2 regions of the Moritella sp. Urea-trap-13 genome follow, and region 1 is predicted to be linked to the other one. Evidence: predicted binding sites of a transcription regulator. Region 1 holds the regulator's gene; the other holds the start of a gene.
The links. The regulator sigma-54, encoded in region 1, starts transcription at its own class of promoters, with help from an activator protein. The targets are predictions, from matches to a motif close to GTTGGCACGNNNNTNGNNT.

Region 1 (8,059 bases):
TAATAATGCGATATCACAAGGGGGGATCTGGTAGAGCATTCGTTTAACGTGAACAAACATACCACTATCAAGTGCTTCATTCAGTTCGCTTAAACGTAGGTGTGTGCTTTCATGCTCCATTTTTTCTGGCATATGTCGTCCCCATTCTTATTCTTTTGCTGCAAGACCTTGCTCGCAGGTGCTGCGCAATTCTAGCTTAATCTATATTTATAATCAGCATTAACAAGCGATACCATAAAATATAATAATAATTAACGGTATCGTTTTGTTAATGCTGAGAGTATTTAGCTAATTTTATGTTTGTTTTTTTCTAACGTTTGGTGACGCGTTTGTACTACTCGGTCTTGTAACTTAAAGCTTTTAGCGAGTTGTTCAGCGATGAATACTGAACGATGTTGACCGCCAGTACAGCCAATCGCAACGGTGACATAGCTGCGGTTATTTTTTTCTAATAGCGGTAACCAGGTGGTTAATAAGTTTTCAATTTGCATCGTAAAGCTCATTACCTCTGGTTGCTGACTGAGGTAATTAATCACCGGCTCATCGAGACCTGTGTAAGGTTTTAACTCTGGGATCCAATGTGGATTTGGCAAAAATCGTACATCAAAGACATAATCTGCATCCATAGGCAGGCCATGTTTAAAACCAAATGATTGAAAAACTAGGACTAATTGATTGTTTTTCTTGCCTAAAATACGCTCTTTTATTTGTTCGCTGAGCTCATGAATATTTAATTCAGAAGTATCGATTTTTAAATCAGCATGCAAAGCGATAGGACGTAATCGTTTTTCTTCTATTTCAATTGCTTGAGATAATGACAGCTCATCTTTGGTTAATGGATGCAGTCGTCTTGTTTCGCTATAACGCTTAATAAGCACTGATTTATTGGCATCAAGGAATAAACTGGTTAGTTCGGTGCTGGCTTTTAGCTCCGTAATGATGTCATTTAATTCTTGCTTATCAGTCGGTAGATTACGCACATCAATGCTGACTGCCATTTTTTCAGTTTTGGCATTTAAGGTTTGTAGTAGCTGTGGGAGTAAGGTGACTGGCAGGTTGTCTACGCAATAGTAGCCTAAATCTTCAAGTACCCGTAATGCAATTGATTTACCGGATCCTGATTGGCCGCTGACTATAATTAATTTCATATTTCATCCTCACATCTGCGCAGTTCATACACCATGACCTGAGCCAAAATTAGTTTGCTAATTTTAAACTCATGACGATATATAATAATGGGCTCATTATCCCGCAATTGATGTGGATATGATATGTTTTAATTATGGCAGGAGCATGAATACCTAAAGGAAAAATAGTTTTCCTTTAGGTTATTTGTTGTGGGACTAAAACTAATGGCGGATTAATTTTTCTTTATGCTTAATTACTTGGCGATCAAGTTTATCCATTAAGCCATCAATGGCTGCATACATATCGTTATGTTCATGTACGGCAAAGATTTCACCCCCGCTTAACTGTATTTTTGCTTCTGCAACTTGGAGTAGTTTTTCGACATTTAAGATCACATGGATATTGTTAATGTGATCGAAATGTCGTTCTAATTTGGAAAACTTGCTGTCAACGTAATCTTTCAGTGAATCTGTAATGTCTACATGTCTACCTGTTAAATTAATTTGCATATACGTCTCCCTTATGAAGGTTAGGTGAGTCCTATAACAGACTCTTGCGCTGATTCGATGGCGGTATACTCAGTGCTTCTCGGTACTTTGCAATAGTACGTCGAGCCACCTTGATACCTTGATCAGCAAGTAAATCAGCAATCTTGCTGTCACTTAATGGTTTGCTGACATTTTCTGCCGCGACCAATTTCTTAATTAATGCCCGGATGGCGGTTGATGAACACTCGCCGCCGTTATCTGTGCTTACATGACTTGAAAAGAAAAATTTCAATTCAAAAATACCACGTGGCGTGTGCATAAATTTCTGCGTCGTTACCCGTGAAATAGTTGATTCATGCATTTCAACTTCTTCGGCAATATCGTTGAGTACCATCGGCTTCATGGCTTCATCGCCATACTCAAAGAAATCAACCTGTCGTTGTACAATACTTTTTGTCACTTTTAGCAAGGTGTCATTACGACTTTCTAAACTTTTAATAAACCACTTAGCTTCCTGTACGTGGGTACGTACAAATTGCCCATCGCTACTGTTGCGGTTACCCGTCGAAAGATTAGAATATTCATTGTTCACTTTTAATCTTGGCACAATGTCAGGATTTAACGCTACTACCCACTGATTATTTTTTTTCTTTACTAACACGTCGGGAATAACGTAGAGGCCTTCCGTTTGATCAATAACATTACCTGGTCTTGGCTCCAAGCTCTGAATTAATTGCATGATCTCTTTAAGCTGTGGCTCTTTTAATTTTGTTTTACGGCTTAATTGACGGTAGTCGCGATTACCCAATAAATCCATATGAGAGTGAATTATTTGCTGACATTCGCTTAACCAAGGGGTATTTTTAGGTAAATGTTGGAGTTGGATCAATAAACATTCTTGCAGTGAGCGTGCTGCGACACCGATGGGGTCAAAGTGCTGAATGCGTTTTAGCACCGCTTCGACTTCATCTAATTCAATTTTTTCGTCGTTGTTATCATCAACTTCTTGGTGATCGATATCAACGCTATTAAGGATCTCTTCGCAGCTTTGGTTAAGGTAACCATGGTCATCAATACCATCAATAATGGCGATGGCAATAGCGCGGTCGATATCAGAAAATGGGGTTAACTCCATTTGCCACATCAAGTGCTCGTATAAACCTTCGCTGGTTTCACCTTGGTAAACTTGATCAAGTCCATCAATACCGGCACTACCGCTACTGTGGTTTTGTATTTGTGGGGTGTAGACATCATCCCAATTACTGTCATTGGGTAATTCATCTTGGATAGAGTCGCTGTTAAGCGCATCGCCAACTTCAATTTGACTGCTATCGGTCAGCGCAGCATCGTTATCGATGTCCTGACTATTGCCATCATGATCAGTATTACTCTCTGCATCGTTAGAAAGCGATTCATGGGGATCTTCTTGTTCTAGTAGTGGATTGCTATCTAGCGCTTCTTGAATCTCTTGCTGTAACTCCAAGGTCGATAATTGTAATAACCGAATCGCTTGTTGTAACTGTGGCGTCATTGCCAGAGATTGACTCATCCTAAGTTGTAATGATGGCTTCATCTAACGACTACTCTCTCTTCCTTAATGCGGCTAAGTATCAATATCAAACTATAGTCGGAATTGATCTCCAAGATATACTTCTTTCACTTTTTCGTTAGATAAAATCTCTTCGGAAGTACCTGATGCGATCAAATGTCCATGACTAACAATATAAGAGTGTTCACATACATCGAGCGTCTCACGTACGTTATGGTCGGTAATTAATACCCCTAAACCACGATCACGCAGGTGCTGAATAATTTTTTTAATATCACCAACCGAGATCGGATCAACACCGGCAAACGGTTCATCTAATAAAATAAACTTAGGATCAGCTGCCAATGCGCGGGCAATCTCAACGCGGCGGCGTTCACCACCGGATAAACTCATGCCTAAACTGTCGCGAATATGGGTGATATGAAATTCTTCTAGTAACTCTTCTAACTTTTCTTCGCGTTCAAAACGACTGAGTTCTGGACGTAACTCTAAGATGGCCATGATATTTTTAGTCACTGATAGGCGACGAAAAATGGAGGCTTCTTGCGGTAAATAACCAATACCTTGCTGTGCTCGAATATGCATTGGCTCATGCGTTAATTCTTGGTCATCAATGAAGATTTGTCCATGATCTCGTTTAACTAAGCCAACCACCATGTAGAAGGTGGTGGTTTTACCTGCGCCATTGGGCCCAAGCAAACCAACAATTTGGCCTGATTCAACTTCGAGACTCACATCTGAAACAACTTTTCGTTTGTTGTAACTTTTTGCTAAGTGTGATGCTTTTAAACGCGCCATATGAATTTATTTACTCTACTTAGTTTTAGTGTCTTCAGGAGTGAAAATGGTGATCACTCGATCTGATTCATTATTACCGCTCTCGGCTATCATTTCTTGTTTATCAATTTGGTAGATGATCTTGTTACCTTTGACTTCACTATCAGCCTGACGTAAACGTGCATTTATTGTTAATGTTAAACGCTTTTTACCCAGTTCGTAACGGATCTCATTCGACTCAGCATTAATCTTTTTGCCGTCATCAAGCTCTTGATAAAAAGTGGCGACGTTACCTGTGGCTATCATTACTTCTGTACCTTTACCACCCGGACTTAATACCGTTAGCTTATCAGCATGAATTAATATAGTCCCTTGAGTCACTACCACATTATCATAAAATATGACGCGGTTCTCTTTAATAAACACTTCTTGACGTTTGGCGTTTACGATAACATTTTCTTCAAAGTCAGACTCTAACGCGAGGGCTGAATTACTCATCAATAACGTTAACAGTAAAATTTTATATTTTTTCATCATTAGTATATATCGCTTTAACTTGCTTAAGGATAGTCATGTATTCTTGTTTTAAATCACCTTCCAGCCCAATCCCTGTTTGATTAAACAAGTCACCGGTAATGGTAATTAATTGATCGCTACGCACCAAGTTTGTGGCGAGCTCTAGTTGTAAATAACTGGTGGTGATGACATCTATATAATCATTTTTAGCCATGTTTTTGATAACCACATCATTGCGTAGTGTGGCAACATCCTCACTGCTAAAATCACCTTCTTTGGCCTGAATTTTCCACGTTGCTTGTGCATTGTCATCATAAAGGATAATAACGGGGTTGGTGAACATTGTCATGCCTAACTCGCCATAATGCTCCATACTATCTGCAAAAGTGCGACGTATAATTTTGCCTTCAATACTGAATTCGACACTACGGAGTATTTGTGCGGTGAAATCAGGCTGATATTCGGTTGACGCAGGTGCGGTTGTTTGTTCATCAGGCGAAAAAAATCGCCATATGCCAAGGGCACACAAAAAGAGGATAACTATTCCTACATTTTGTCGATTCATACCGAAGTACCTTGTGCTTGGTCTAAAATGCCTTTCGCTAATAGGATTAAATCGGCTAATTCTCTTACTGCACCAAAGCCACCGCGAATAGAGGTGCTAAAATCAGCGCCTTTTTTGACTAATGGATGTGCATCTGCAACGGCGACACTGAGGCCACAAAGATTCATCACCGGTAAGTCAATCACGTCATCACCGATGTAACCAACATGCTCAGGTGATATGTTTAATTTTTCAAGTAGCATGTTGAAGGCAATAACTTTGTTGTCTTGGCCTTGATAGATATGTTTAACCCCTAAGCCTTGCATGCGATTGGCGACAATGGTTGATTGACGTCCGGTGATAACCGCCACTTCAATACCTGCATTCAGCAGTGATTTAACCCCAAAACCATCACGGGTATGAAATGCTTTAAGCTCTTCGCCATCGTTACCCATATACACGCGACCGTCAGAAAAAACGCCATCTATATCGCAAATAAGTAGCTTTAATGTTTTTGCTTTAGTTAAAATTTCTTGTGAGATTGGACCGTATAATGTGTTGATCATTTTATAGTACACCTGCGCGTAGTAAGTCATGCATGTTGAAGGCGCCGACCGGTTCTTGTTGTGCATTAACGACAATTAAACCGTTAACTTTTTTATTTTCCATGACGGCAAGGGCTTCTGCAGCCAATATATGTTCATTAATAGTAACACACCTTTTGGTCATTACTGCACTGATAGGGGTTTGGTGAATATCTATACGCGCATCTAAAATACGACGTAAATCACCGTCAGTGAAAATACCAACTAACCTATTGGCGTTAGTGACAGCCGTCATACCAAGGCCTTTTCGAGACACTTCTAATAAGGCATCTGAGATAGTTTCGTTTTGCTGCACACTCGGTATACCATCACCTTTATGCATAATATCGGAAATACGCAGTAATAATTTACGGCCTAAGCTACCGCCGGGATGAGACAGCGCAAAATCATTCGCAGTAAAGCCTTTCGCTTCGAGTAATGCCACGGCAATCGCATCGCCCATCACTAGACTTGCTGTGGTGCTTGATGTTGGCGCTAATCCTAAGGGGCAGGCTTCTTTATCGACTTTAATGCATAAATTAACCTGTGCTTCGCGTGCCATGGTTGAGTTAGCATTACCTGTCATTGAAATAATTGGAATGCTTAAGCGTTTAAGCACTGGATATAACGCCAAAATTTCATTTGACTCGCCTGAGTTTGAGAGCGCGATGACCACATCTTCACCGCCAATCATGCCCAAATCACCGTGACTTGCTTCACCGGGATGGACGAAGAAAGCTGGGGTGCCGGTGCTGGCTAATGTCGCGGCAATTTTATTGGCTATGTGACCAGACTTCCCCATGCCAGTGATAATTACTTTACCTTTACAGGCGATTAATAATTCGCAAGCCGCCGTAAAAGTGTCATCAATATACTGACTTAATTGAGTAATCGCCGCCGCTTCTGTTTGAATGACATTAAGCGCGCTTTGGCAATAATTAAACTGACTAGACATGGTTACTCCCTAATAAAAATACGGTTTAATACTTAGATATAAAAATATCAAATAATGTTAAATGCTATTAAACACCAGAAATTGATACGCCACAAAACCAACGAGGAGTAATCCACCTTCAATGCGGTTGATTCGACCTGGACGACCTCTAAAGCTCATTGCCATTAATAGCATGACTATCGTAGCACCTAGCATGTAATAGAAGTCACGACTAATAATCGCGGGATCTATCATCCCAGGCGCTAAAATACCCGGTAGTGATAATACTGCTAAGATGTTGAATATATTAGAACCAATGATATTCCCAATAGCAAGATCATCCTCACCTTTTAGTACACCTGAAATTGACGCGGCGAGTTCCGGTAAGCTGGTGCCAATCGCGATAATCGTGAGGCCAATGACTAAATCGCTCATACCAAAGTGTTGGGCGATCACCACTGCTGAATCAACAAGGTAACTTGAACTAACAGGGAGAGCGATCATGCCGAAAATTAACCACGCAACTGCTTTCCAAGTTGGTACACCTTCTGGCACTTCATCGTTATGCTCTTGTACCAGAGGATCATTGTTGGGACGCTTTAGCGCGAGAATAGTTAAAGTGAGGATGGTAATAAAGAACAGTAATAATAGAATTACCCCTTCGTACATCTCTAACTTTAAATCCCACAGTACAACGCCAGCAAGTAGGGTGGTAATTAATACCATCGGGATCTCACGACGGATCGTTGCTGAGCCGACGAGTAACGGTTTTAATAATGCGGTGATACCTAATACTAAGGTGATGTTGGTTATATTTGAACCAATGGCGTTACCGATTGCCGTATTGGGTGCACCATTGAGAGATGCTGACACTGCTACCATCATTTCTGGTGCCGATGAGCCCATCGCGACAATAGTCAGGCCAATAATCAGCGGCGATATACCGAGGTTTCTCGCCAAACCAGCGGCACCATAGACGAATTTATCGGCACTTATAACAAGGCCAATCAATCCCAGAATTAAAATAATTATATTGGTAGTTAGCATCAGCACAATTGAAGTAGATAAAAAAGAACACTATTTTCGGTCTTTTTTCACTGAAAGAAAAGCTAAATTGTTAAATCTTGTCGTGTATTGAATGATCACAGCCTAAAAATCACTACTTAGTGATACTTTTGGATTGTGTATTATAGCGATTGCTTTTAGAATACTGGACTATTTTAATACTTTAGTTTTAAGCGCGATTCTCTCATTCAGAACGCCATTCACTTAAAACTAAACATGCTGTGGCTATCGTTTTAGGTCAGTTCGCGACTACGGCGTGTAGAGTTTTAACTTGGCTTAGAATGGCGGCATCATAGGATTTAAGTATTATGGATATTCAAGAATTACAAACATTGCTGGAAAATGAGTATACGTTCCAGGAATTACACGTGACAGGTGAAGGCAGTCATTACGACGTTATTGCTGTCGCCGAGATGTTTGTCGGTATGAGCCGTGTAAAAAAACAACAAGCTATTTATGCGCCATTAAAAGAGC
Region 2 (8,059 bases), on a different contig from region 1:
GTGTTTAATCTCACCACCGATGTGTGACTCGCCACGTTTTTCAGCTAATTCCATTTGACGTTCACGTTCAGCAAAGCGGCTACGTTGCTCGTCTGTCACTTTATCGTGACAACGATGACAGCTAAGGCCCTTCACGTAATGTTCACTTTGCAATTCGTCTTGTGTTAACGGGTAACGACAAGCGAAACACTGGTCACATTCGCCTTGTTCTAAGTCGTGATTCACAGAAACACGGCCATCGAATACAAAGCACTCGCCTTCCCACATGGTTTCTTCTTTTGGCACTTCTTCAAGGTACTTAAGAATACCGCCTTCTAAGTGATAAACCTCGTCAAAACCTTGCTCTTTTAAATAAGCAGTCGATTTTTCACAACGAATACCACCGGTACAATACATAGCAACTTTCTTGTGTTTTTCTTTATCTAAGTTGTTTTTCACATACTCAGGAAATTCACGGAAAGTCGTTGTATTCGGGTTTACTGCGTTTTGGAATGTACCGATTTCAATTTCGTAATCGTTACGAGTATCAATCAAGATTACTTCCGGATCTGAAATAAGTGCATTCCAATCTTTCGGTTGCACATAAGTACCGACCACTTGGTTAGGGTCAATCCCTTCAACGCCCATAGTCACGATCTCTTTTTTCAACTTAACCTTAGTACGCAAGAACGGGTTCTCATCGTTATAAGATTGCTTGAAAGAGATTTCGCCCAGGCTTGGGTCTTGAGATAAAAAACTTAATACTGCATCAATACCAGCTTGTGGCCCAGCAATAGTACCGTTGATACCCTCGGCCGCTAATAACAGCGTACCGCGAACATCTTGGCTTTCCATTTTTGCTAATAAAGGCGCGCGTAATGCTTCGAAGTTTTCTAAACGTACGAATTTGTATAATGCACAAACTGTAATTTGAGCGGTATTATTGGTCGTAATTGGTGCTGACATTTGGTTATTCCCCATTGAGCTAACTGGAACGTAAATCCAGCGCTGTAGATTAAGGCGGCGATGGTAACAGAAATGCGATATTGCGACCAGTGAAATTGATCTAGGTCAAAATGTAATCCCAACACAACCGTTCAAAACAGTAAAACCTATACCTTAGAGGTATACATGGCACGGTTATTGAACAACTCATTATAAGATTCGCTCATTCAGGATGGTTTTTATGATGACAAACCCGCTATTAGCAGCATTCATTAAGCGTAATATGCTCGATACATCTTATTTAGCAAATGCGACAAAATGGTACACGACGCTCATATCGGCGATCAGAGCGCACCAATACAGTGCGAAAGACCACGCTATTACTAACATAGAAACTAGTCATCACAATCAAGCACCTGTTTTAGTTGGTATTAATGGTTGCCAGGGCTCTGGTAAATCAACGCTCGCTGATTATCTTGCGACCTATTTAACCAGCGAATATAAAATGAATGTCGCCGTACTGTCTTTGGATGATTTTTATTATAGCCACCAGCAACGTAAAAAATTGTCAGTACACGAGCACCATTTATTACAAACCCGTGGCGTACCCGGCACCCATAATTTATCGCTGGCACACGATATATTAGATAAACTGCAATCGGCGACTAACCTCTCATCGCCCGTTGCGTTGCCGCGGTTTGATAAAACCACCGATAACCCTTACCCAGAATCAGCATGGCCAGTGATTCACGGTATTGTCGATGTGATTATCTTAGAAGGTTGGTGTTTAGGCGTGCAGCCACAGACAGATGAAGCCCTGCTAGAGCCAGTCAATAACCTTGAAGCGACAAAAGATAAACACGGTATTTGGCGTCGTTATGTGAACGATCAAATAAAGTATCATTATGCTGATCTTTATAAACGGTTAGATATGTTAGTCATGCTAAAAGCACCTAGTTTTGATACTGTTTTTCAATGGCGATTAGAGCAAGAATTAAAATTAAAACAACAGGCGCTAACACTAAGTCCCCCGCTTCAGAGTGTTATGAGTGAATCTGAAGTAAAGTTGTTTACTGCTTATTTTCAACGTCTCACAGCGCATGGGTTAATCACACTACCAAATTTATGTAATTGGGTATTTGAGTTGGATGCTAAGCGTAATATGGTGCATTCATACACCCCGCAATCAATCGAACTTAATCGTTACCCTGCAATATTCACCGATCTTGATGGCACCTTGTTAGATCATGACGACTATAGTTTTACACCCGCTTTAAGTACGCTTGCCGAATTAAAAAACGCAGCAATCCCAGTGATCCCAAATACCAGTAAAACCTATGCTGAACTGCTAGAGCTAAGACATAAGCTTAATTTGAATGGGCCATTTATTGTTGAAAACGGCGCTGCTATTTACATCCCAGTTAACTATTTTAGCCATCAGCCTATCGGCACAATACAACAAGATGGCTACTGGGTTAAATCCCTTGTGCAGTCACGCGCACATTGGTTATCACTATTACAAACAGTGTCCCAACAGCAGTCTGAGTTGTTTACAGGTATGAGCATGATGACGTTTAACGACATCATTAACGCAACGGGGTTGGATGAGGCAAGTGCTGTCCTTGCAAGTCAAAGACAATATGGCGAACCCCTACTCTGGAAAGGTAATGCAGCCCAGAAACAAGTATTCATCCAGCAACTTAAAAAACAAGGCGCAACCATCTTAGAAGGCGGACGTTTCTTGCATGTCTGCGGTGATTGCAACAAAGGCAAAGCGATGGACTGGTTAATGCAGCAATTTAAATTCTTTAACCTACAACAAACGCCCTACTCTATTGCACTCGGCGACGGTAACAATGACATTGCCATGCTAGAAGCTGCGCAATACGCCGCGATTATCTTATCACCAGTACACACACCACCAAAATTAAAACGTAAACAGGGGTTAATCATCAGTAAGCATACCGGACCAACAGGCTGGGCAGAAGTATTATCGACGCTATTACCCAAGCTGTTATCTGAGCGGCTACCAACACGAGTACCAGCATTAAAACTAACAGGCGCTTAGTCAATTCAATACTTAGGCTAAATACTGCAATTCAAATATCAAGGAAGGTTTATCATGGCTGACTTCTATCAAAATGGTGTTATTACAACACTGCATAACCTAAATCAACGTCCATTAGCAGCAATGGAAGCAGAGCTCACTGAGTTTGCTAAATCACGTCCAATGTCGTTAATTCTACCCTCGTTATTCTCAGAGCTAGAAGGTGAAGCACTGCCTAACATCATTAACCATTTACAAGATGTACCGTATTTAAACGAGATTGTTATTGGTCTAGACCGTGCTAATGAAGATCAATATAAACACGCGTTAAAATTCTTTAGCGCTTTACCACAACATCATCGTATTTTATGGAATGACGGTCCTCGCCTGCAAGCTCTCGATGCTGAACTTGCCGAACTTGGTTTGGCGCCAAAAGAGTTAGGTAAAGGACGTAATGTTTGGTATTGCATGGGTTACACACTCGCCTCTGGAAAGTCTGAGTCAGTGGCATTACATGATTGTGACATTCTAACCTATGACAGATCACTGCTCGCACGCTTGATTTACCCTGTGGCAAATCCACAATTTAATTACGAATTCTGCAAAGGCTTTTATGCCCGCGTTGCTGACGGTAAGATCAATGGCCGTGTATCGCGGTTATTAATTACACCATTATTACGCTCACTAAAACGCGTTGTCGGTCATAACGATTACCTTGAATACATGGATAGTTTCCGTTATCCGCTCGCCGGTGAGTTTTCATTTCGCAAAGACGTACTCAACGACATTCGCATTCCCAGTGACTGGGGCTTAGAAATCGGGGTATTGTCCGAAATGCACCGTAACTATTCGCATAATCGATTATGCCAAGCGGATATCGCTGACGTATACGATCATAAACATCAAGACCTGTCGTTAGATAATGAAGATGGTGGTTTATCAAAAATGTCGATTGACATAACCAAGGCATTCTTCCGTAAATTAGCCACGCAAGGCCATACTTTCACCAACGAAAATTTCCGTACTATCAAAGCCACTTATTACCGTATCGCCTTAGATTTTGTTGAAACCTATTATAACGATGCGGTGATGAACGGCCTGACACTGGATATCCACGCCGAAGAAAAAGCGGTTGAAATGTTTGCCCAGAACATCATGACTGCCGGACAGAACTTCCTCGAGAACCCAATGGAAAAACCATTTATGCCCAGTTGGAACCGCGTTATCTCAGCAATGCCCGATGTATTGGAGCGCCTTAAAGAAGCCGTCGAGTTAGATAGAGCTGAATTTATCTCTCAATCATAGCGGATCAACTTATAAAATGGATGGTGACGATGTTAAATCCAAAAATTGACTTACAATTGCAGTTACAGCAACGCTTAGCACAACAGCTCAGTACTATTTATGCTGATATTAATTTGCCCATATCAATTGCCAGTTTAGTCGCAGAGTTAATGTCGACGATGCGACTAACAGAGCAGTTGCATACACCGACACCACAAGTGAATCATTGGTCAGAAAAAGACACCATCTTAATTACCTACGGCGACAGTATTGTTCATTCCGATGAAAAACCGTTACAAACACTGCATCACTTTCTCCAGCATTACTGTGCGGATACGATCAACAGTGTCCACATACTGCCTTTCTTTCCGTACAGCAGTGATGATGGTTTTTCGGTTATTGACTACGCCAGTGTTAACGAGGCCTTGGGTGATTGGAGTGATATAAAGCAGATAGCCCAAAGCCATCACCTTATGTCCGACTTAGTGATCAACCATTGCTCTAGCCGGAGTAAATGGTTTGATAATTTCATTCGCGGTGAAGGCACTGGTCATGATTATTTTTACACGGCTACCACCTATGCTAATTCGGCATATTCCAACGCCTGCGATACCATAACGCGTAGTGATGACAGTATAGAAGCCGTTGTCAGGCCGCGTACTTCGCCTTTGTTTCGGTCAACAACAACCGCCTCGGGAAAACAGCAAGTATGGTGCACATTTAGTCACGACCAAGTCGACCTTGATTTTACCAATCCCAAGGTACTCATCAACTTCGTGTCCATCATTCGTCAATACCTAGACAATGGTATCAAAATATTCCGCCTCGATGCTATTGCCTTTTTGTGGAAGAAAGCTGGCACACAGTGCATTAATCTGCCCGAAACCCACGAAATGGTGCGCCTGTTAAGAACGCTTATCGAGCACGCCCGTGCAGATGCCGTGATCATTACTGAAACCAATATACCGAACAAAGAAAACCTGACCTATTTTGGTAATGGTAACGAAGCACACTGCATCTACAATTTCGCCCTGCCGCCACTGCTGGTTAATACCTTGATCACCGGTAATTGCCAATATCTAAAACAGTGGATGATGAGTATGCCACCAGCACAAAATGGCACGGCTTACTTTAATTTTATCGCCTCGCACGATGGCATTGGTTTACGGCCCACAGAAGGTTTACTGTCTGAGCAAGAGATAAACCAGTTAGTCACTACCATGCAAGAATTTGGCGGTCGAATATCTTGGCGAACAGTCACCGTGAATGATAGCAGCACCGAAAATGCGCAAACGAAAGTTGTGCAAACTAAAAAAACACAACAACCTTACGAGTTAAACATCACCCTATACGATGCGTTGCAAGGAACAACAAAAGGCGTAGATGAATGGGGTCATGCGCGTTTCATCTGCGCACATGCCATCATGTTAGCACTGGAAGGGATCCCCGGTATTTACATTCACAGTTTACTCGGTACTAGCAATGATTATAAAAAGCTGGAACACACCAGTCATAACCGAGCCATCAATCGTCATCGATGGGATCTGGATACGCTGAGCTTAGAACTTGGTGATCCTAAAAGCCAACACGCTCGTGCATTACATGATATTAATCACCTGATCACATTACGCACTGCGCAACCGGCCTTTCATCCAAACGCGACGCAATTCACCTTACAGTTAGGCGAACAAGTCTTTGGATTTTGGCGACAAAGTATTGATCGTAGCCAAAGCGTATTTTGCATCAGTAATATTGCAGATACGCAACTTACATTACCGCTAGCCAGCGTGAACTTGATCAGCAGCGATTTTTGGTATGACTTAATTAGCGGTGATACCATTGAAGATATTAATCAAACATTAACCTTACAACCCTATCAAACCTTATGGCTAAGTAACCGTTAAAATCAGCAAACCAGATCAAAATAAAACGTGATTGAACTATACTGACAATACCTTTCCTGAACTTAATAAACAGGAGGATCGCGTGATGAAAATTACATCCTATCTCATAAGTTCAATATTACTTTGCACTACGTTTACTGTGGCTGCATATCAAGACGATAACTCAAAACACTTAATCCAAGATGCCTTAAGCGCTGCACCTATGGATATGCGTGACAAAGTGACAGTTGTTGATTGGAATAACAAGGTATTGAAAAAAGGAACCAATAACTATACTTGTTTCCCAACACCACCACATCTTACAGGTAAAGCACCTATGTGTATGGACGGTCCTTGGATGGCATGGGCTGATGCATGGATGAACAAAAAACCATTCCAAGCTAAAGCTATGGGTATCTCATACATGCTAGCGGGTGACGAAGGGGCAAGTAATATTGACGCTTATGCCAAAGCAAAAACAAGTGACAATCAATGGGTCAAAGAAGGACCACACTTAATGATTATCACCCCCGATAAAGCCCTACTCGATTCACTACCGACAGATCCACACAATGGTGGTCCCTATGTAATGTGGAAAGGCACGCCGTATGTTCATATTATGGTCCCTGTTGATACACAAAAATAAAGCAAATTTCATACTTGGGTTATCTTATGATAACCCTTATTATTGCTACAATTTAATGACATAATTGCAGCAATAATAAAAATTAACATGTCATATTAACGGCACCTAAAACATAATAATAACCGCACACTTAACGCCACATTATTTAACTTTGCCTTAACGCCTCTTACAAATACACCTATTTACACCTTCGAATGCAACCTCCAAACGAAAGTAGCGTGTTCCCTTACGTATTTGCACTAGCTAAAAAACGTTGTAATCGATTGCAAATCAACCAATTGAAACTTTTATTTGAACATTTAAACTTTCGAATGGTGATAATTGTATGCGTGTCACATTTCGTTTATATAATCTACCCTATTATCTCGCCATCATTTAGTTGCAAAAAGGTTAACAATGAAAAGATTGATTGCTCATCGTGGAATGTCATCACTGGCACCAGAAAATACATTAGCCGCATTTTCTTTATGTAAAGAACATCACATTCAATGGTTTGAGTGTGACGTCGATATTCTAAAAGACGGTACGATCATTGTTTCCCATGACGATACATTAGATCGTTGTACTGATAAGAGCGGTCAATTATGTAAAATCAGTCATGCCGATATCGACAATATTGATGCTGGTAGCTGGTTTGCAGATGAATTCATTGGTGAAAAATTGCCGACCCTGCAAGAGTTAATTGCATTAGCCAATAAGCTTGAGCTAAACATGAACATCGAACTTAAATCATGCGCGGCAAGTGCTGCCCTAAGTTATACCCTCATTGATAACTTAATTGCTGGTTTGAAAGATCTTAATCCTGAGCGTGAATTAATCGTATCAAGCTTTAACCACCTTGCGCTAACCGAATTCAAACGTCGTAGCCCAGAAACCCAAGTGGCTTGTTTATTTGAAAGCCATACCTTATGGGACGATTGGAACTCAATTCTAGATTGGTGTAACGCTGATTACATCCACCCTGAAGACAAAGGCTTAACCCAAGAAATGGTACACAAATTTAAAGCCGCTGGTTTTAAAGTAAACGTGTGGACGGTAAACGACCTTGCGCGTGCCAATCAATTATTCAACTGGGGCGTTGACGGTATTTGTACCGATATCGCTCATAAATTCCCATCAAAATACAAAATGTTAGGTAATAAATAATGAGTTTATTAAGCAAAATTGGTTTCGACTCAAAGAGCCGCTTTTACGGTTTCTTGTCTGTCGTACTATCAGGACAAATCATCTACTCTGCTTTCGAAGCATTTAAAGGTACGTTTTATAACTTACTAC

Region 2: CXF93_RS08735 (HAD-IIB family hydrolase) is a predicted target of sigma-54. The motif match lies at 1,110-1,128, and genes of this name have one in related genera.

The regions. Positions count from the first base shown of each region.
Region 1 covers NZ_PJCA01000039.1:286,248-294,306, reverse strand. Annotated here, with positions in the region: gene mgtE (magnesium transporter) at 1-132, opposite strand, end outside; gene rapZ (RNase adapter RapZ) at 285-1,148, opposite strand; gene hpf (ribosome hibernation promoting factor) at 1,350-1,637, opposite strand; gene CXF93_RS20235 (RNA polymerase factor sigma-54) at 1,669-3,189, opposite strand; gene lptB (LPS export ABC transporter ATP-binding protein) at 3,238-3,963, opposite strand; gene lptA (lipopolysaccharide transport periplasmic protein LptA) at 3,979-4,479, opposite strand; gene lptC (LPS export ABC transporter periplasmic protein LptC) at 4,463-5,023, opposite strand; gene kdsC (3-deoxy-manno-octulosonate-8-phosphatase KdsC) at 5,020-5,568, opposite strand; gene CXF93_RS20210 (KpsF/GutQ family sugar-phosphate isomerase) at 5,570-6,541, opposite strand; gene CXF93_RS20205 (calcium/sodium antiporter) at 6,599-7,567, opposite strand; gene CXF93_RS20200 (BolA family protein) at 7,894-8,059, shown strand, end outside.
Region 2 covers NZ_PJCA01000031.1:146,764-154,822, reverse strand. Annotated here, with positions in the region: gene CXF93_RS08740 (rhodanese-related sulfurtransferase) at 1-945, opposite strand, end outside; gene CXF93_RS08735 (HAD-IIB family hydrolase) at 1,166-2,992, shown strand; gene CXF93_RS08730 (glycosyl transferase) at 3,047-4,276, shown strand; gene CXF93_RS08725 (sugar phosphorylase) at 4,306-6,159, shown strand; gene CXF93_RS08720 (hypothetical protein) at 6,245-6,784, shown strand; gene CXF93_RS08715 (glycerophosphoryl diester phosphodiesterase) at 7,181-7,930, shown strand; gene CXF93_RS08710 (MFS transporter) at 7,930-8,059, shown strand, end outside.